Regions from separate parts of the Erwinia sp. 2186 genome, predicted to be linked through region 1. Evidence: predicted binding sites of a transcription regulator. Region 1 holds the regulator's gene; each other region holds the start of a gene.
The links. Region 1 encodes Fur, which represses iron uptake genes when iron is present. Its sites were predicted from a motif close to ATAATAATGAGAACNACTATCAA; they were not measured.
Positions count from the first base shown of each region.

Region 2: the regulator Fur is predicted to act here: its motif matches at 1,904-1,926, upstream of ACXKZG_RS03770 (TonB-dependent receptor domain-containing protein).
Region 3: the regulator Fur is predicted to act here: its motif matches at 2,530-2,552, upstream of ACXKZG_RS01325 (TonB-dependent siderophore receptor).
Region 4: the regulator Fur is predicted to act here: its motif matches at 2,897-2,919, upstream of fhuE (ferric-rhodotorulic acid/ferric-coprogen receptor FhuE).

Region 1 covers NZ_CM173824.1:3,445,478-3,450,811, forward strand. The annotation lists gene ybfE (LexA regulated protein) at 146-427, shown strand; gene fldA (flavodoxin FldA) at 578-1,108, shown strand; gene fur (ferric iron uptake transcriptional regulator) at 1,470-1,913, shown strand; gene ACXKZG_RS16020 (beta-N-acetylhexosaminidase) at 1,974-4,628, opposite strand; gene chiP (chitoporin ChiP) at 4,686-5,334, opposite strand, start outside.
Region 2 covers NZ_CM173824.1:811,876-817,209, reverse strand. The annotation lists gene ACXKZG_RS03770 (TonB-dependent receptor domain-containing protein) at 1-1,779, opposite strand, end outside; gene ACXKZG_RS03765 (Rdx family protein) at 2,043-2,324, shown strand; gene ACXKZG_RS03760 (MFS transporter) at 2,537-3,751, shown strand; gene ACXKZG_RS03755 (MFS transporter) at 3,793-4,989, opposite strand; gene ACXKZG_RS03750 (AraC family transcriptional regulator) at 5,103-5,334, shown strand, end outside.
Region 3 covers NZ_CM173824.1:290,307-295,640, reverse strand. The annotation lists gene ACXKZG_RS01330 (ABC transporter substrate-binding protein) at 1-345, opposite strand, end outside; gene ACXKZG_RS01325 (TonB-dependent siderophore receptor) at 369-2,492, opposite strand; gene ygbI (DNA-binding transcriptional repressor YgbI) at 2,634-3,395, opposite strand; gene ltnD (L-threonate dehydrogenase) at 3,708-4,622, shown strand; gene otnK (3-oxo-tetronate kinase) at 4,622-5,334, shown strand, end outside.
Region 4 covers NZ_CM173824.1:3,586,926-3,592,259, forward strand. The annotation lists gene ACXKZG_RS16745 (peroxiredoxin) at 1-349, shown strand, start outside; gene ACXKZG_RS16750 (protein-disulfide reductase DsbD family protein) at 392-1,624, shown strand; gene ACXKZG_RS16755 (sigma-70 family RNA polymerase sigma factor) at 1,655-2,221, shown strand; gene ACXKZG_RS16760 (DUF1109 domain-containing protein) at 2,208-2,834, shown strand; gene fhuE (ferric-rhodotorulic acid/ferric-coprogen receptor FhuE) at 2,994-5,195, shown strand; gene ACXKZG_RS16770 (hypothetical protein) at 5,297-5,334, shown strand, end outside.

The sequences.
Region 1 (5,334 bases):
ACAATTATATCCTGAGATGGCTAAATCATTGTCGTCATGACTTTCGCTGGGGTATGATGGCGCGCTAAAAATTTGTCGCTGCACGAATTTCAGCCGACATCAGGCCTGAACCATCAGAACTCCAGCCTTTCAGTATCACGATTCTATGGCAAAAGAAAACACGGACCGCACCACGATCGATCTGTTCGCAGATGACCGTCGCCCGGGACGACCAAAAACCAATCCGCTGACGCGTGATGAGCAGCTGCGTATCAACAAACGCAACCAGCTTAAGCGCGATAAAGTGCGCGGGCTGAAGCGCGTTGAACTGAAAATGAACAGTGACGCGGTTGATGCTCTGAACCAGCTTGCCGAGCAGCGTAATATGAGCCGCAGCGAGCTGATTGAAGAAATGGTCATGGCGCAGTTGGCCGATCAGGACCGCTGAACAGGCGCTTTCAGCACCCCCCGGTGAAGCACAAAGCGACAAAAGCAGGCGGATTACTCATTTATCCCCCTGTAGCTGTCTGCTATCATTGCCGGTATCTGTAATAAGCAGCCTTTACCCTATCAATACGTTTCAAGAGGTTAGTAAGTCATGGCAATCGTAGGCATTTTCTTTGGCAGCGATACGGGCAATACAGAAAACATTGCAAAAGTGATCCAGAAGCAGCTCGGTAAAGAGGTGGCTGAAGTTCATGATATCGCTAAAAGCAGCAAAGAAGACCTTGAAGCCTTTGATATTCTGCTGCTCGGTATCCCAACCTGGTACTACGGCGAAGCGCAGTGCGACTGGGATGATTTCTTCCCGACGTTGGAAGAAATTGATTTCAACGGCAAGCTCGTTGCGCTGTTCGGCTGTGGCGATCAGGAAGATTACGCTGAGTACTTCTGTGACGCGATGGGCACCATCCGCGACATTATCGAGCCTAAAGGCGCGGTGATCGTCGGTCACTGGCCAACTGAAGGCTACCATTTTGAAGCCTCGAAAGGGCTGGCGGATGATAAGCACTTCCTCGGTCTGGCTATTGACGAAGATCGTCAGCCAGAACTCACCAGTGAGCGCACCGAGCAGTGGGTCAAACAGATTTATGACGAGCTCCAGCTGAAAGAAATCCTGGAAGCGTAATCAGACCGGCCTGATTGGGAGGTATCTCACATCAGGCCAGTGGTTTTTCCTATAGAAGTAATAGACACATTTTTGTAACTTTCATCTGCAAATCTGTAAAATATCGCCATCGGTCACCCGCTTTCTCAGCGCCTTTCGCTCTAATAGCGACTATGATGAGGCAGAGCGAAATGTCAGCCCAACCGCTTGCTCTCACGGACGTAACGACTCTTCTCCTTACCTCCCTTGATTGAGATGCATCGCCAGTGGTGTTCATTTCGAAATATCAGTTCTATAATGAGACGTTTGGCTTTTCGCGACGACCGATGTTCAGGGCTTTTCAGCCACAAAGTGACTAGCAAAGTAACAGGACAATATCCGCATGACTGACAATAACACCGCATTAAAGAAGGCCGGCCTGAAAGTCACGCTTCCACGACTTAAAATTCTGGAAGTACTTCAGGAACCTGAGGGCCATCACGTCAGTGCGGAAGACTTGTACAAGCGTCTGATTGACATGGGCGAAGAGATTGGTCTGGCGACGGTTTACCGCGTTCTTAACCAATTTGATGATGCCGGGATCGTTACCCGTCATAATTTCGAAGGTGGTAAATCCGTTTTCGAACTGACTCAGCAGCATCACCACGATCATCTGATTTGCCTGGATTGTGGCAAGGTGATCGAGTTCCGTGATGAAAACATCGAAGCTCGCCAGCGTGATATCGCCACGCGCCACGGCATCAAACTCAGTAACCACAGCCTGTACCTTTACGGTCACTGCTCAACCGGTGACTGCCGTGAAGATGAGACGCTGCACGACAAGTAATCTACACTAACAGCAAAAAACCGGTGATCCTTCACCGGTTTTTTTTTGCCTGTCGCCCCGTTACAGCGCTTCCGTCCGGCTGACGCGCAGACCATCAGGACTGCGCGTACGCAGCAATACCTTACCGGCCACCGCCGGCGGTTGATCCGCCTGCCAATGCTGCCAGGTTGTCCCCTCGTCCAGGCTGTACTCAACGGTTAAGCCAGGTAGCTCGGTATTGACCACCAGCTTACCGTCCTGCACCACCCCACCGGGCACCGGCAAGCGATAGGCAATGCCGGCTTTATCCAGTTTTGCCAATTCACGTTGCCCCAGAAGGTTGGCAAACCGCTGCCAGTCCTTCAGCTGAGCCTGCTGGTCTACCAGGCGGGTTTTGCCGCCGGTATACTCTTTGCCGGCTTTATAATCCTGCTCCCAGGCTGCGCGGTGCCAGGCGCGTTCCGCCACGGACAAAATGCGCGGGAAAAGCTTGTACTCCACCTGCGCGTCGGTACGGGTGGTTTCACTCCACAGTTGAGCGGAGATGCCGTGAGCGCCAGGCCAGGGCTTGTCAGATTTAGCCGTGAAAGGTTTGCCGTCGCGATCGACGGAAGTCTCGGCGTTTTGTGGCAAGTTATCCGGCGCGAAGTGGAAAATTTTCCGTTCATCGGTAAAGCGCGTTCCCCAGTAGTATCCCCGCTCCAGCGGATTCACCTCGGCAGGAAAATCGAGATACAGGTAATCCGGATTGGAGACGATCACTTCATAACCTTTGCCTGCCCAGTCATTGGCAGAATCAAAACCGCCCCAAAACAGTGTGTCCCAGAAGTTGACCGCAACCCTGTCCGTTGCAAAGGCTTTGGCATTTTTAGCGTCTTTAATACCATCCTGCCAGGCCTGCATTTTGCCGATACCGTGTGCCTTAACCTGCTTGCTGACGTTAAGGGCAAAGTCGCTCGGCAGATGATCCAGGTCTTCGATCTTTCCTTCTTCAATCATCGTCTGGCAGACCTGGGATTTTGCCCACGGCTTATCTTGCTGGCTTAAGTCCAGTAAACCGGTGCCTTCAACGGGTGTGTTCTTATCCGAATAGCCGGATCCTAAGCGAATGTTTTTGGCTTCATCTCCGCCGAAATGCCAGGTCTTCAGCGGCTGTCCGGCAGCTTTATGCATCGCCTGGATTTCACCTATCACCTTGTCGGTAAAGCGTAACGAGGAGCTCAGGCACGGATTGAGATAGCTGGTGCGATCGTAAAGCTGCACGGAGGTGGTGTTGGAATTGTCGCTGGGATCGAGCAGGCGGAATTCATTGGCTTCTTTTTCCTTACCGGCATTGAACAAGCGATCGTAACGCGCTTCCATCGAGATTACCGCTGCCCGGGCGTGGGCCGGCATATCGATTTCCGGGATGACCTGAATACCGCGCGCATCAGCATACTTCACAATATCGATATACTGCTGACGGCTGAAATGACCGCTGCCACTGTTATCACTGTTTGGTCCCGATCCTAACTGTGGCAGCAAACAGCGCTTCTCTTCGAGATCGTGACAACGCTTGCTGCCAATCTCCGTTAACTCCGGCAGGCCTGGAATTTCAATACGCCAGCCTTCATCGTCGGTCAGATGGAAATGGAAAACGTTGAGTTTCCACGCCGCCATCTGGTCCAGCAAGCGCAGTACCACCTCTTTGCTGTGGAAGTTGCGCGCCACATCAAGGAACACCGCACGGTATTGGAAACGCGGCGCATCGCTGGCCTTTAACGTCGCCACGTTCAGGCTGCCATCGGCCGGGATCAGCGACAGGATCGACTGTAAACCGTAGAACACGCCGCTCTGGTCATAACCCACCACTTCAGCCTTGTCCTTGCCAATATTCAGCGTGTATCCCCCCGGAACGGCCAGCTTTTTATCGAACGCTTTTTGGCTCACCCGAGTGGTAATCGGGTATCCATTGGGCTGCGCTTTGATTCCCATCAACGCAAAACGCTGCTGTATGGCTTCGGCTTTCTCTGCCGACAGGCTTGCCAGTTCCAGCGTCACCCCAGCAGAGAGATCCGCGTCATCAGAGAACACCGAAACCTTCAACGGGGTGGGAAGGATTTGCCCACGTAAAGTGGACGCGGCCATCGGGGCGACATCGCTGTTTTTAGTAAAGCGGCCCTGGGCATCCATCAACAGGTTCTTATCATCTGCGATGCGCTTCCACTGAGCGCCAAAAGGCTCCACAAAATCGGTCAGTATCTCGGTATCCGTGCTGACGAGGATTTTCGGCGTGGCATCGCCAGAGGTCGCATACCAACGCGGCATCACATCGGTAATAAACAGCTGCCAGTATTCATTCACGATCGGGATCTCGATGGTTTCGCCCGCCGCAATGCCTTTGAATTTGTCTGTCGGCTCCAGGCGGGTTAAATCCCCGACAATATGCACCATGCGAAACTGATCGCTTTCGACCTTCAGCGTTTCATGCACGTTAGACATATAAATTGCCCAGTCTTTGCTGTCGATGGCGGGGCCCGGATTGGTGAAGCTAATGGTTGCGCGGTTACAGGAGGCCCAGTCAGCGCCCAGTCCGGCGCAATCCACGCCATGCTGGGCGGCAAGATTGTCCGTCACTTTGTACTTCACGCCAAACTGGCTGATTTGATCGACTAACTGCTGGTTGGCGGCTGCTCCACCACTGGCTAACGCAGATATCAGCGCAACCGATATCAGACTGGCTCTGAACTTTTTCATCCTTTATTCCTTGTCCGTAGGTAAGTCGTTTTTCTTCATTTCGTTGCAAGACACACGTCATAAAATTGTGAAGGGTGCAGTGACGATAAACTTCAGATCCTTCTCATCCTGGAAGATATTGCCGTAGCCGCCGCCCCAGCTGGGAAGGGTGGAATGGTTATTGAATCGGGTGAAGTGCAGCTTGAATAAGGTGTCTTTCGCCCTGCCCTCCTGCACTTTGTAAAGCAGGTCCAGATTCCAGGCAGATTCTTTCAGACGGGTATTTTGGTTATAGATCGGTTTGCTGTTGGGTTTGGCATCCCAGCCGTAAGCATAGGAGGTGCCGACCGATAGGCCCGGCAGGCCCCAGCCTTTCAGCTCATACAACACGCCGGCAAACAGGGCTTTCTCGCCGTTGGCGTTAAAGTCGGAACGGGAATCCCACCAGACATCCAGCCGACCGTTTGAGGTGGCATAACCCGGCGTCATGCGTTGCAGGAAGAAGCCCTGATTTCCCTCGGCCTTGACCCAGGTGCCTTCAAGACGCAGATCGAAAGGCCCCGCGCGATAACCGAAGGTCAGCGCCTGCAGCCAGGCCAGGCCGTCATAGACATCATTACTGTTGGCTGCGCCACCGCGCTCTTTGTCCCGGGCACCATAGAATTGCCAGCTGGTGGTAAGCGGATTTTCAGCCAGCGCAAAGGTGTAAGAGAGTTTGGTGAAGTAC
Region 2 (5,334 bases), 2.3 Mb from region 1:
GGTATAACGCGTGTAGGCAATGAAGTTTTCGTAGGTGTTATAGAACACCGCGGTTTTTAGCGTCACGCCATCCACCACCTGCCCCTTCATGCCCCATTCCAGGTTGTTACTGGTTTCGGTTTTCAGATCGCTGTTACCAATCAACGCATACTGCGCCGGACCGGCATAGTTTGAACCGAGGTTCCACGAGCCGTACAGCTGGCTGGCGTTAGGGAACTGCGCGCCACGCTTGTACTGCACATAGGTCATCAGTGATGGCGTGATGTCGTAGTTGAAGCTCAGCGATGGCAGAACCTGGGTGTCCGAGTTCTCTTTGCCATACAGGGTGTTCAGCTCGGACTCGTCCAGCACGGTGCTGCCGGTGGTCAGGCTGGAGAGGTTTTGTGGCTTGGTGGTCTGATGCGCCACCCGCACGCCCGGCACGATCGAGAAGCCGTGACCGTCCAGATCGAACTGGATTGCATCCTGCACAAAGGCACCCAGCGCATAGCTGCGGCTGTCGGACTCCGGCTGCATGATCGCCGAATAGACGCTTGGGGCCGGTTCTTCCCGGAACGGACGTTTCGTCTCGGTGACACGACCGTTCAGGCCGGCGCTCAGCTCGTGGCGACCCAGCGCCTTGCTCAGCTGCGTTTCGAAGCCGTAGGTATCGACATCATAGTTTGAGTAGACGCGCTCCTGGCTGCTGGTGCTGATGGGCATCAGGGTGTTGTCGTGCGCCTGGGTCTGCTGGTAATAGACTTTGTTGCTGAGGGAATCGATAAACGCATTGGCTGGCGTCCACTCATCCTTCAGGCTGACGCCCCAGCGGCGGGTATTACTCTGCTGTTGCGAGGTGCCGAGAATGCTGCTGCCCGCCGAGTTCCAGGTGTCGTAATGGGTGTGGTTGGTCTTGTCGTAATAATCGACGGTGCCGGTCAGCTTGTGCTCGTCATTGGGCTGCCAGATCGCCGAGGTCATCAGCGCATTGGAGTGCCAGTTGGCCGGATAGGCATCGATGGTGCCGCTGTTATTGCGGGTTTGCTGGCCGTCACGGCGGCTGTAAACAAACACGCCACGCAGCGTTTCGTCGCCGGCTGCGGCGGTAATGCCGTTATGCCAGCTGCGGTTGGCCGAGTCGTAATCAGACTGATAACCAAAGTAGGTCGCTTTATACGGCGACAGGTAATCGTCGGCGGATTTCGGCTGGAAGGAGACCGCGCCGCCAATGGCGGTGTTGGCCGTCGCCGTTGAGGTCGCACCGGATTCAATGTCCACCTGGCCGTACATATACGGGTCGAGATAGTCACGGCCGATGCCGAAGGTGTTTAATCCGGCGCGGCTGACGTAGCTGCGGCCGGTGGCATCCGGCTGCGGAATGCCGTCCACGTCCAGTCCAACGCGGTTACTTTCCAGACCACGGATGTTGTAGCCGGTATAGCCGCTGCGGTCGAAGCCGCTTTTGCCAGCGGACGATCCGCCGCTGACGCCGGTGGCGCTGATTAACGGCTCATAGCGCATCACCGAGCCAAAGTCGTTGGTGCCCTTTTGCTGCATTTCTGCGGCGGTAATGGTGGTTTTGCTGCCCGCCTGTTTTTCCGGCTCGGGCGCGGTCACCGTCATGACGGCTTCCGACTGGCTTTTCTTGCCGGAGATCGCCAGTGGCGTGCCAGAATGGCTGGCTTCAGGAAGTGGTGCGGTGGTGCGTGTTTCAGCAGCGATGCTAAAACCGGTGGTAACCAGCGTGCCGAACAGCACGGACTTCTGGATAAACCCCTGAGAATTGAAAGATTTGCGCATTTAGTAAGCCTTTATTCTTTATTAGTATCGACTCATACATTGCGGCCGCAATCCAACAAGATTGCGAAAACTCCATACGCATCCGGCGCTGTGTAGGTCATTCCATGACGACTGTCAAACGCGAATGATAATGAGATTGATTCTCTATATCAACAACCTCCACAATTAATTCACAATGTTAAAAAAGCGTCAGCAACACCCACTTGACAGTGCAGCAACCAACGCCGGAAGATGAGCGCCTGTTTTTAGAGAAGGACATCGCGATGAAAACCGCTCCTGCCATCACCATTCACTACTGCTCGCAGTGCAACTGGCTGCTGCGTGCCGGCTGGATGGTGCAAGAATTACTGCATACGTTCAGCACCGATTTAGCCTCGGTCAGCCTGGTGCCCGGCACCGGCGGCATTTATCAGATCTTGATTGACGAGCACATTATCTGGGACCGTAAAACCGACGGCGGCTTCCCGGAAGCCAAAGAGTTGAAGCAGCGCGTGCGGAACTTCTGCTTCCCGGAGCGGGAACTGGGACATATCGACACGAAATAACCCCTGCGCGGGCGGCATCATCCTTGTGTCATCCGGCGGCTTCACGCTAAACTTAGCGCCGCATCGCTGCCCTTGCTGGCAGAAAGATGACACAAGGGCCGGAACAGGCCCGATAACAAGAAACACCCCTCACTTACCTGCCCTGCCTGAAGACCTGCGCTCCCGCCCTGGCTGGAGTAACTTCTCATCGTTAATTAAGTGCACCCTTTTCTATGGATACGTTAGATTCAGCTACACCCGCGCGTGGCGTCGGCCCGCTGCTCTTTTCCCTTGCGCTGGGCGCCTTCGCCATCGGCCTGAGTGAGTTCGTGATTATGGGACTGCTGCCGCAGGTTTCCAGCGCGATGAACGTCAGCCTGGCGGAAGGCAGCAAATTTATCAGCTACTACGCGCTCGGCGTGGTGGTTGGCGCACCGCTGTTCTCCCTCAGCACCGCCCGTTTGTGCCGTAAACATCAGCTGATGATTTTTATCTCGCTTTTTTTAGTCGGCAACCTCAGCAGCATGCTGGCCAGCAATGCGCATATGCTGGTGATTTCCCGTTTCCTGAGCGGGCTGCCGCACGGTGCCTTCCTCGGTGTAGCCGCGCTGGCTGCGGCGTCACTGGTGGAAGAGAATCGCCGTGGACAGGCGGTAGGCAGAGTGATGTTGGGCCTGACGCTGGCGTCGTTGCTGGGCAACCCGGCGGCGACCATGCTCGGCGAACATCTCGACTGGCGCTGGGCATTTGCCTGCGTCTCGGTGCTGACCGTGATTGATGCGCTGCTGATCTACAAGCTGTTCCCGGTGCAGAAAGAGCATGAGCAGAGCTCGCCGTTGAAAGAGATCCGTGGCCTGGCGAACCTGCGCCTGTGGTTAACGCTGGGGATTGCGGCGATTGGCTTTGGCGGCATGTTTGCGGTGATCAGCTATATCACCCCGATCCTGACCATGGCGGCGCACCTCTCCACCTTCTGGCTGCCGTTCGTGCTGTTCGCATTTGGTCTGGGCATGGTGATTGGTAATCTGGCGGGTGGCCGTATGGCTGACGGCAAAATCATGCTGTCGATTTTCAGCATCCTGGCGTGGAGCGTGGTGGTGCTGACCATCTTCCCACTGCTGATTGGCACCATTACCGGCCTGATGCTTGGCGCGTTCCTGGTCGGCACTAACCTCGCCCTGTGCGCACCGTTGCAGGTGCGTCTGATGCAGGTGGCGGGCAAAGCGCAAACGCTGGCCGCCACGCTGAACCATTCGGCGTTTAACATCGCCAACGCGCTGGGTGCCTTCCTGGGAGCGTATGTGGTGCAGCAGGGTTATCCGATGACGCAGACCGCCACCTACGGGGCCATCCTGCCGGTACTGGGCATGATGATCTTTATGGTGGCGCTGCTGAAAGAAGTGGCTGACCGTAAAAACACCGGCGTGAGATCGACCGATTTGATCTGATGTTGCTAACGGCCAGGCGCCCTGCCTGGCCATTCACTGTTTTACGCTTTCTCCGCCACAACCGGTTTGGTTCGCAACGCGGCATAAATCGTCAGCGTGGCAATCAGTAACGCCATGGCGCTGCCCATAAATACCCCTTTCGCCCCGGTAATATTGAAGATGACCCCGCCTGCCGCCGCACCGATGGTAATCGCTAACTGAATAGACGCCACCAGCAGACCGCCGCCGCTTTCTGCCTCATCCGGCATGGTCCGGGTGATCCAGGTAGACCAGCCCACCGGCACGGCGCCAAACGCCATGCCCCACAGCGCCACCAGCACCGCATCCACCAGCGGAGCCGATCCCATCACCACCAGACCGACACCGAGCAGGCCCATCGCCAGCGGCATACCGATCAGCGTGCGGTGCAGGTTACGCTCCAGCAGGATGCCGGCAATCAGCGTACCGGCGAAGTTCGCCACGCCAAAGCCCAGCAGGATCACCGACAGCCCGTTGACGCCGACCCCGGTGACGCTTTCGAGGAACGGACGCAAATAGGTGAAGAAGGCGAAGTGGCCGGAGAACACCAGAATGATCGCCAGCAACGCGGTCTGCATGCCGGGACGGCGGATCAACGCAAACATTGAACTGCTTTTGCCCACCTGCGTCGACGGCATTTTCGGCAGTGCGGCAACCTGCCAGGCCAGCGCCAGCAAACCAATCACCGAGGCGGCGACAAACACGTTTCGCCAGCCAATCAGATGACCAAAGTAGCTGCCCATCGGCGCGGCAACGATAGTGGCAACCGACACGCCGCTAAAGACGATCGACAGCGCGCGCGGGATCATCGCTTCCGGCACCAGCCGCATGGTGGTCGCCGCCGCCAGCGTCCAGAAGCCACCGATGGCAATCCCCAGCAGCACGCGGCCGGCGAGGATAAAGCCCAGGTTCGGTGAAAAGGCCACCAGCAGATTGGAGACGATCAGCATCACCGAGAACATCAGCATCACCCAGCGGCGATCCAGATTACGGGTGGCTGAGGCGCTGAAAAAGCTGGTCAGCAGTGCGAATACCGCGGTAATGGTCACCGCCTGCCCGGTTACGCCTTCCGTTACGCCAAGACTGGCGGCCATTGGCGTCAGCAGGCTGGCGGGCAGAAATTCTGCCGTCACCAGTCCAAACACGCCAAGCGCCATCGAAAATACCGCGCCCCACTGGGGCTTTTCCTCTGCCATGCCGGCCTGTTTGAGTGTGTTCATTGCATGCTTTCCGTAAGAAGAAGTGAGTGTACAGAGTAGTGGGCTGCCGCCGGATGGTCTATGATGTTAAATCCGTATTTATTGATTCTCCGTCCGGAAGGATAGCCACCGTGATCACAGAAACCCACGATCTTGCCAGCGAGCTGCTGCTGGGAATGCGCCTGATGGGCGTGCAGTACAAGCGGATTGAGCTGGCGGCGCCGTTCGGCGTGGGCTTTATTAATGCGCCAGGTCAGGCACAGTTTCACTTTGTCAGCCGCGGTCCGGTGATGCTGAAAACCCAGGGCGGCAATCTGTATACCCTGAATACCGGCGATGCGCTGCTGCTGCCGCAGGGCACCGATC
Region 3 (5,334 bases), 1.8 Mb from region 1:
GATCACCAGATCGGGCTGCAGGGCGATCACCTTCTCCACGCTGATCTGGGTATAATTCGACTTGCCGACCAGCGGGATGGTTTTGATCTGCGGAAATGCGTCAACGTAACGATCCCAGGTTTGACGATCCAGCTTTTGCAGATCGCCTGGCCAGCCCACCACCCGTTTCGCCGGATTGCCTTCTTCCACCAGCGCCAGGGTGTAAATCATCCGGCTTTCCCCCACCACAATCCGCTGCGGGTTATCCGGCACCTCTACCTTGCGTTGCAGAATGTCGGTGATGGTTTTCGCCGGTGCCACGCTGCTGACCAGCATCAGCAGCAGGCTGATCAATGCCCTGTTCATCGCTTTTCCTTCTCCGTTGGCTATCAGAAATCGACAGACGCTTGCAGATACATTACGCGCGGCTCGCCTTCACTCACCCGCAGATTACCGCCACTGGACTGGTAATATTCCTTATCAAACAGGTTGTTCATATTCAGCTTCAGCTGCGTATGTTTCCCCACCAGCTGGCTGTCCCAGGCGATAAAGGCATCCGCCACGGTGTAGTCCGGCATGGTGAAGCTGTTTTCAGGATCGCCGGCACGGCTGCCGACGTAGCGTCCGCCGCCGCCAATACGCAGTTCGCCCGGCAGCCAGGAGAAGCGCAGGGTGTGGCTCAGATACAGGCTGCCCATATTGGTTGGCGCGTTGACCAGGCGGTTGCCGACGTTATCCGGGTTGAGGTTGTCCTCAACGATCTCGGTTTTGTCATAGCTGTAGGTCGCCGTCAGGTTCCAGTCTTTCGCCACTTCGCCGTTGATTTCAACTTCAGCCCCGGTTGAACGGGCTTTCGGAATGTTACGGGTCACGCCGTTGATAAATACCGACATGTCTTTTTCATCAATGCGGTACAGCGCCAGCGTGGCAGAAACCGCCGGCACCACCTGCCATTTGGCACCGACTTCATAGGTAGTGCCTTTTTCGGTCGAGGCGACGTTGCCGTCGTCATCGGTTTGCGTCGATGGGGTAAATGACTGGCTGTAGCTGCCGTAAAGCGACAGATCCGGCAGGATTTTATACACCAGCCCCGCCTGTGGCAGGAAGCTGTCACCCCGATCGTTCAGCGTGGTAGCGGGATTGGTCCAGCCGCTGCTGGCGGTCTGGGTGTAACGCTGGAAACGGCCGCCCAGCACCGCAATCCACTTGTCGGTCAGGTGAATGCTGTCTTTGGCAAACACCGACCGGCTGTAGAGGTTGGTTCGCAGGTTGCTGATTGTGTCGCTGACGGTGCTGCTGCTGACCACCGGCTCTTCACCATATACCGGGTCGTACATATTGAAGGTTTTAGAAACTTTGCCGCGATAGGAATACGCCTTATAGGTTTCGTCCTGCTCGTAGTCCACACCCAGCATCAGATCGTGCTGCATCCCCCAGATCTCCGGGCTGCCGCCGATATCCCATGACAGATAGGTGGTCTGATGGTTAAAGCCCCGGTTGGCGTCCGCCCGGCGCGAGACAATCCCGGTGGTGGTGTCGATAGCGGTGGCCCTGACTTCGTTGCTGTCATAGCGGCGCTGCATCCAGCCATAGTTAACGTGGGTCGCCCAGGTGTCATCCAGGTTATAGCCGTAAGTGACGTTCAGCCGCTTGTTTTTGCCGTAAGCATGGTTGGCGCTGTCGTCCAGCCGTTCATTATAGGGAATATCGACCGGTTTTTTGTTGATAAAGGCGGTGCCACGGTCATACGGGATATCGTATTTATTTTCCATGTAGCTGATATTGAACGAGGCTTTCTCGCCAAACCAGCTCAGGGAAGGTGCAATCAGCGTATGCTGATTCACGCCGAAGTTGCGCCAGTAATCTTCGCGCTGGCGTTCGGCAATCAACCGGAAGGCAAAACCATTGCCGAGCGGACCGGTGATATCCACCGTACCGGCACCGCCGCCGAAGCTGCTGGATTCGCCACTGATATGGGTATTCCACTCATACTGCGGCTTTTTGCTGACCAGATTGATCACGCCGCCAGGATTAAGGATGCCGTACATCAGGGAAGCCGAGCCTTTCAGCACTTCCACACGATCGATGGTCGAATCCATCGACAGGCCCTGATTGCTGCGGATGCCATCGAGGAAAATCGATCCGTCCGAGTTGGCGCCAAAGCCACGCTTAACGAAGCCATCTTCAATTCCCCCGAGCGTATTGCCCTGGGTGACGCCGCTGACAAACTTCATCGCGTCATTAACGGTTTTGACCTGGTAATCTTTGATCACCTGCGACGTCACCACGCTGACCGACTGCGGGGTTTCGTTACGCGGTGTGGCGGTTGTGCCGCCAATGGTCGCGGTATCCTGGCTGTAGCTGCCCACCGCTGTCGCCGGATCGGCATTGACGGTCAGGGTGCTCTCTGCCGCCAGCGCGGAGCCGCTGCCCAGCAGGCTGACAAACAGAACGAAATGCGGTTTTCCATGGAGGCGCGTAAAGGTGGAAACGGAGAAACGTGGCGTTTTCATAAAGTGATTGCGATGTTGTTAGTGTTTTTGTGCGCGAATGATAATAACTTTCATTGTCATTATCAATCTCACTGATAGCCTGCGCCTTTTAGTAAATAAAAAAAGGGCCCGAAGGTCCTTTCTACGTCGTGCGACACGCCGTTAGCTGGCCAGCGTGATCTCGATTTCCAGCGCCGCCATTTCCTGGCGGGCGGAGTCCGGCAGATAGGGATCGGTAATAATCGCGTCAAAGCGGGCCAGCGGCAGCGCGAGGAAGGTGGCGATCTTGTTGTATTTTGAGCTGTCAGCCAGCAGCACCCGTTTGCGGCTCACTTCACTTACCGCCCGCTTTACGGTGATCTTCTCCGCATCGGGGGTGAAGATCCCACGCATTCCCCAGCAGGACGCGGAGATAAAGGCGATATCAATCGACAGTCCCTGCAACGCCAGCGCCGCCGCATCGCCGACGCAGGAACGGTTATCGCGACAGAGCGTGCCGCCGGTGTGGATCATCCGGCACTGGCTGTTGTCGATAAAGAAGTTGGCAATCACAAAGTCATTGGTGACGATGGTTAAATCGTCCCGCATACCCAGCTCGCGGGCCAGCGCCAGCGTGGTGGTGCCGGCGTCCAGGTAGATGCAGCTGTTGCGGGGAATATGCCGGGCCGCCGCTTCGCCAATCGCCTGCTTCTCCTGGCTGAACATGCTGGTTTTATCCAGATGTGACGGCTCGCTGGCCAGTCGCTCGGTAGAGCGTACGCCGCCTGACACCAGCATGACCGCGCCCTGCTCTTCCAGCTTCTGCAGATCCCGCCGGATGGTCATATGTGACACCGCCAGCCGATCGGTCAGTTCAGCAATGCTCACCACGCCCTTTTCCTGCACCAGCGCTAAAATTTGTTGATGTCTTTCGACCGGGATCATGGTCTCTCCTTGTGAGCGGGTTATCTGCGGGACAAGTGTAATGGAGCAGAGGCGCGGTCTGCACCCCAATTTTTATCATTTTATCACGCATCAAGGGAACGGCTCAGGTTTTGATCGACCAGCGTAAAAGCACATAGCACTGATAATAAAGGGTTTAATGCTTTGTAGCGCGATTCACACGCATGTTAAACCTTGTGAAATGCAGGTTAATTACTGTTAATTAATGTGATGCGCATCACCAATTCTGGTGATAAAAGCGCCTATACTTCACACAACAAAACAAATTATCACCTAAATTAACACGGAGAGCGTATGCCTAACGCATCATCAATGTCGGTCTGTGTCGTTGGCCTCGGGTCTATGGGCATGGGTGCGGCGCAATCCTGTATCAAAGCCGGCCTGAACACCTACGGTGTTGACCTGAATCCTGCCGCGCTGCACACGCTACTGAGCAGCGGAGCCAAAGCGGCCGAAACCCGTGCGGATGGCTTTGCCGAACAGTTAGATGCGGTGCTGTTATTAGTGGTCAACGCGCAGCAGGTGAACCAGATCCTGTTTGGTGACAACGGCCTGGCGGCCCATCTGAAGCCCGGTACCGCGGTGATGGTGTCCTCCACCATCTCTTCTCAGGATGCGCTGCTGATTGAACAGCGTCTGGCGGAGCATCAGCTGATCATGCTGGATGCGCCGGTCTCTGGCGGTGCGGCGAAAGCGGCGCTGGGCGAGATGACGGTGATGGCCTCCGGCAGCGACAAGGCCTTTGCGCTGCTGCAACCGGTGCTGGATGCCGTGGCAGGCAAGGTCTACCGCATTGGTAGCGAAATCGGTCTCGGCTCGACGGTGAAAATCATCCACCAACTGCTGGCAGGCGTACATATTGCGGCCGGTGCCGAAGCGATGGCGCTGGCGGCGCGCGCCGGTATTCCGCTGGATACCATGTATGACGTGGTCACCAACGCGGCGGGTAACTCGTGGATGTTTGAGAACCGTATGCGTCACGTGGTGGACGGTGATTACTCGCCAAAATCGGCGGTGGATATCTTCGTCAAAGATTTGGGTCTGGTGGCCGACACCGCCAAAGCGCTGCACTTCCCGCTGCCGCTGGCCTCCACCGCCTTTAATATGTTCACCTCCGCCAGCAACGCCGGCTATGGCCGTGAAGACGACAGCGCGGTGATCAAAATCTTCAGTGGCATTACCCTGCCAGCGAAAAAGGAGCCGCAATAATGCGCCTGGGCGTGATAGCAGATGACTTCACCGGTGCCACCGATATCGCCAGCTTCCTGGTGCAGAACGGTATGGCGACGGTACAGGTAAATGGCGTGCCGGCCGAGCCGCTGGCATTGGAGGCTGAGGCGATTGTTGTCAGCCTGAAATCCCGCTCCTGCGCTCCTGAGAAGGCGGTTGCCGACTCGTTGCAGGCGCTGGCATGGCTACAGCAACAGGGCTGCGAGCGCTTCTACTTTAAATACTGCTCGACCTTCGACAGCACCGCCAAAGGCAACATCGGTCCGGTTACCGACGCGCTGCTGGCCGCGCTGGGCGAAACCCAGACCATCATCTCCCCGTCACTGCCGGTCAATGGCCGCACGGTGTATCAGGGACATCTGTTTGTGATGGATCAGCTGCTGTCCGATTCCGGTATGCGCCACCATCCGGTGACGCCGATGACCGACAGCAACCTGCTGCGTCTGATGGAAGCCCAGAGTGAAGGCAAAGCCGGACTGATTAACAGCCAGACGCTGGATCGGGGTGCCGACGCCGTGCGTCATGCGCTGGCTGAACTGAAACAACAGGGCGTGCGTTATGTGGTGCTGGATGCGCTGAACGAACAGCATCTGCTGACCCAGGGCGAAGCGCTGCGGGAAATGACGCTGGTGACCGGCGGCTCCGGCCTGGCGATCGGCCTGGCCCGTCAGTGGGCAAGCAGCGCCCATAA
Region 4 (5,334 bases), 140 kb from region 1:
CAGCAAAGGCTGTACCATTGAAGCTCATGACTTTGCCGAAGCGACCGATGGCTTTAAAAAGCTCGGTGCCAGCGTGGTTGGCGTGACCGCCGGCAATACCGAGCAGATTGGCGAATTCTCTAAACTGGAATGCCGCGATAAATTCACCGTAGCTGCCGACCCTGGCGCGAAAGTGGCCAGCGAATACCAGACCACCATGCAGATCAAAGGCAAAACCGTCTCTGACCGTACCTCATATGTCATCGCGCCAGACGGCAAGATCCTGCTGAGCTTCACCGACCGCAACCCGGATACCCATATTCAGAAAGCCATGGACGCGGTGAAACAATACTCTGCTTCGCATTCCTGATCCTGAGTTTGCCGGTCACCCTTTAGCCTGCTGAGGCCCGTTATGTTAACTGCTATTTTGTCCGCCTTTTTAGGCGGCATTATCCTCAACTTTATGCCGTGCGTGTTTCCGGTGATCTCCCTGAAAGCGCTGGGTTTGCTGCGTCATCAGGGCAGTTCGTCGGCGGCACGCGCCGAGGGACTGGCCTTCCTGGCGGGCGTGGTCGTCACCATGATGGCGCTGGCGGGCATCCTGCTGGCGGCGCGGGCCACCGGTGATGCGGTGGGCTGGGGTTTTCAACTCCAGTCGCCGCTGGTCATTGCCATCCTGGCGCTAATTATTTTGGGTGCGGCGCTGAATCTTCTTGGCGTCTTTGAAGTCGGGCTTTCGTTGCAGCGCGCGGGCGAAATCGAAGTCGGTCGCAGTGCGTTAGTGCGTTCGGCGCTGACCGGTGCGCTGTCGATCGTGGTCGCCACGCCATGCTCCGCGCCGTTTATGGCCAGTGCGATTGGCTATGCGCTGGTGCAGCCGCCGGCCGTCTCGTTGGCGATATTTTTCTCGCTGGCGTTGGGGTTCGCCGCACCCTTTACGCTGGTGTCACTGTTCCCGCAGCTGGCAAAACGCCTGCCTCGCCCTGGCGCGTGGATGGATGTGCTTAAACACGGCCTCGCCTTCCCGATGTTCGGTGCTTATGCCTGGCTGGTGTGGGTGCTGGCGCAACAGGCCGGTACCGGCGCACTGGCGACGATCCTCGCCTGCTCGGTGCTGCTCGGTTTTGCCGGCTGGCTTTACGGCATCGCGCAGAAACGACGTTTTCGTGAAAAATCGCACAAGCTGCTGTATGCCGTTACCGCCGCATTGCTGGTGGCTGTGATAGCGCCGGTGACCGGCATTATCCAGCCTGGCGCCCCGCTGCCTGACGGACAAACCGCCGCAGCCGTTACCCAGGTGAAATGGTCGCCACAAACCGTTGCCGAGACGCGCGGGCACGGTAAAGCGATCATGGTGGACTTCACCGCATCCTGGTGTATTACTTGTCAGGTAAACCAGCGCACCACGCTCTCCACCACGGCGGTGAAAGAGGCGTTGCTGCGCACCGGCACGGTATATATGGTTGCCGACTCGACGAAATTTAACCCCGACATTGATGATGCGATGAACGAATTCGGCCAGGGCGGTCTGCCGCTGTACGTGGTGTATCCGGCTGATGGCAGTGCACCGAAGGTGTTGCCGCAGGTATTGACCCCGTCGATCGTGGTGAATGCCCTTAATCAGGCGAGCGGCAAAAAAGCGTGATCAAAGCAGGACGTGAAAGAAAGGCGGTGGATGGTTAAATCCGGTACGCAACGTGATGAATGGCCAGAATTGATGGCGCAAGCTCAGGCTGGAAAACAGCAGGCCTACACTCGCCTGCTGACCGAGCTGGTGCCGGTGATCCGCATCCTGGTGCATAAGCACGTTGACGATGCGGTGCTGGTTGAAGACGTGATTCAGGATGTTCTGCTGGCCATTCACCGCGTCCGCCATACCTACGATCCCGCCTGCCCGTTTTTGCCGTGGCTGATGGCCATTACCCAGGCGCGATCGGTGGATGCGCTTCGCCGACGCGGCCGCCAGCGTCACTGGGAAGTGGAGGAAGAAGACGCCGCCGCCACCTACCCGTCGACGTCTTTTGTCGAGCCTGAGCGGCCGGAAGCGCGGGAAGAGCTGAGCCTGTATCTGAATCAACTCTCATCCCGACAGCGGCAAATCGTTGAGCATGTACATCTGCGGGAGATGACCCTGGCGGAAGCCGCCACGCAGAATAATTTGACGGTTCCGGCCGTTAAGTCACTTTTGCATCGCGCGTTGACCAATCTTCGCCGTTTTGGAGCAAAGCATGACCGATCATAATGCCTTAATTGAAAAACTCAGCCGCAGCGTGGCGCCGGTAAAAAGGACGCCACCCACCGGCTGGCGCGTGGTCGCCGCGATAGTGATGGCCCTGCCCTGCGGCGCAGCGGCCAGTTTGCTGGTGCACCGCAGCCTGACCGACTGGTCTCAGCCTGGGATGGGATGGGCGATTTTTCAGCTGGTGCTGGCGTTTATCGCCGGAACCCTGGCGATCCGTAATGCCTTTGTGATCAGCATTGCCGGTCGCCGACCGTTGAGCTGGAAATGGTTTGTGCCGCTGGCGGTGTTGTGGCTCGGCAGTATTCTGTTCAATATGCGCAGCGTTTCCCCGATTCATGGTCAGGGTGAAGGCACCAATTGCTACCTGTTTATGCTGGTAGTCAGCGTGCCGATGGCGGCAATTATGATTGGCTATCTGCGTCAGACGCGGGCAATTTATCCGGTAAAAAGTCTGGCTGCGGCCGGCGCCGGTACGGCGTGCATGGCGTTAGTGATGCTGACACTGTGCCATCCAGTTCATCTGGTTATGCCGGATTTGATCCTGCATCTGCTGGCCTTCGCGACCATTGTACTGACCACAGTTGTTGTCGGTCGCAGGCTGGTTGTTCTGTAAGAAAATCCGAGACCGCAACACTTCGAAATGGTTCAACACATTCTTTTGCATTGCCAATCAAAATGATTATACTTCTCATTCGTTTTTTGGTGCGTTCAGGAATTTTCTTGCTCTGCATTGTGAGAAGTAAAAATAATAAAATCATTTTGAGGGTAAATAATGTCCTTTGCTCCTTGCTCTTCCCAGGGAACTCGCGCCAGCGGATCCAGATTCACCCCCGTTTCCACGCCGTCTTTATCACTGCTTGCCGTGCTGATTGCCTCTGCGTTGCCGGTTTCCGCCGCAGAAACGGCGCAGAAAGAACAAAACCTGGTGGTCAATGCCGCCACGGATGACAGCAGCAACACCGCAGACACCGACTACAACGTTCCCGTCACCCGCGCTGCCACAAAACTGGCCCTGACCGCCCGTGATACGCCGCAGTCGATCAGCGTGATCACCAAACAGCGTATGGAAGATCAGAAGCTGGAAACGCTGAACGATGTGCTGAAAAACACCACCGGCATCTCTGAATTTAACTCCGGCGCGAACCGCAGCAATTTCTATTCGCGCGGATTTATGATCGATAACTATCAGGTTGATGGCGTTCCGGTGCTGGTCGATCCGCGCTGGAATATCGGTGATACCCTCTCTGATACCGCGATTTACGATCGGGTCGAAGTGGTTCGCGGCGCAACCGGTCTGATGACCGGTGCCGGCAGCCCGGCGGCCTCGGTCAACATGGTGCACAAGCATGCGGACAGCAAAGAATTTGTCGGCAACGTCTCGGCCAGCTACGGCACCTGGGACAATCAACGCTATGTCGCCGATTTATCTGCGCCGCTGACTGAGTCAGGTAACGTGCGCGGCCGCATTGTGGCCGGCTACCAGGACGGTGACAGCTGGCTGGATCGCTATCACAGCCAGAAGAAATTCCTCTACGGCATAGTGGATGCGGATCTGACCGACTCCACCACCCTCTCCGTCGGTTATGACTACCAGGAAAACCATATCTCGGGCAACACCTGGGGCGGTTTGCCAACTTACTATCTGGATGGCAGCAGAACCCATTACGATCGCAGCACCAATACCGCGCCAGACTGGGCGTATAACGACAGCGACTCGAAAAAGGTCTTCGCCAGCCTGAAGCAGAGCTTCAATAACGGTTGGGAATTTAACCTGAGCGGCAGCCACACCGAAGCGACGATGGACAGTAAAGCGCTGTATATCGACGGCTACTTTGATAAAAATACCGGTATCGGCGTGGGTCCTTATGCGGGTTACGACCTGTTAGGCGGCACCGGTTATAACAGCGCCAAACGGAAAGAAAATGCGCTTGATGCCTATGTCAGCGGACCTTACGAGCTGTTGGGTCGTCAACATGAGCTGATGGCCGGCGTGAGTTATATCCGCCAGAACGATCGTTATTTCAGCGCCTTCACCAACCTGACGTCAGCCGATGTCGGCGACTTCAATAACTGGGGCAATTATCCGGAACCGGACTGGGACGATCAGGCCCTGTCGGAAGACAACACCATTCATCAGAAGTCAGCCTATATGGCAACACGCATTTCGCTGGCCGATCCGCTGCACCTGATCCTCGGCGCGCGCTATACCAAATACAGCGCAGACACGCTGACCGAGAATACCGAGAAGAACAACATCACGCCGTATGCCGGCCTGGTGTATGACATCAACGATACCTGGTCTGCTTACGCCAGCTATACCTCGATCTTTAAGCCGCAGACCTACCGCAACGCCAGTGGCGCTTACCTTGCGCCGGTGACCGGGAAAAGCTACGAGACCGGGATTAAAGGCGACTGGATGAACAGCCGCGTAACGGCGTCGCTGGCGGTCTTCCGTATCGAGCAGGATCACCTTGGCACAACAGATTACGCGATTATCCCAGGCACCAGCGATTACGCTTACTACGAGCAGGATGGCACGGTCAGTAAAGGCGTCGAGTTCGAAATCAACGGTGCGGTGACCGACAATCTGCAAATGACCTTCGGTGCTACCCGTTATGTGGCGAAAGATGGCGAGGATCAGGCACTGAATCCGACCCAACCGCGCACCTCGCTGAAACTGTTCACCAGCTATCGCCTGCCGATGCTGCAGGATCTGACGGTAGGTGGCGGCATCAACTGGCAGACTCACACCTGGGATCATGTTGACGGTCCAGACGGTGCCAGCACGATTTACGCCGAGCAAGGCAGCTATGCGCTGGTGGATCTGTTCAGCCGCTACCGCGTGACTAAGCAACTGTCGGTGCAGGCGAACCTCAACAACCTGTTCGACAAGAGCTATAACATCGACGTCGGCAGAAACACCGTTTACGGCGAGCCACGTAACGTCTCGGTTACCGCCAACTACAGCTTCTAATCTGCGTTCTGCCTGCCTCAGCAATGGGGCAGGCTCTCCCCTTTTATGCCTGGCGCGGTATACTGATGCCGACTTTACACCGCATTGCAGGGATCCAAGCCATGACGTACGACATTTTAATTTTGACCGGTACCGGGGG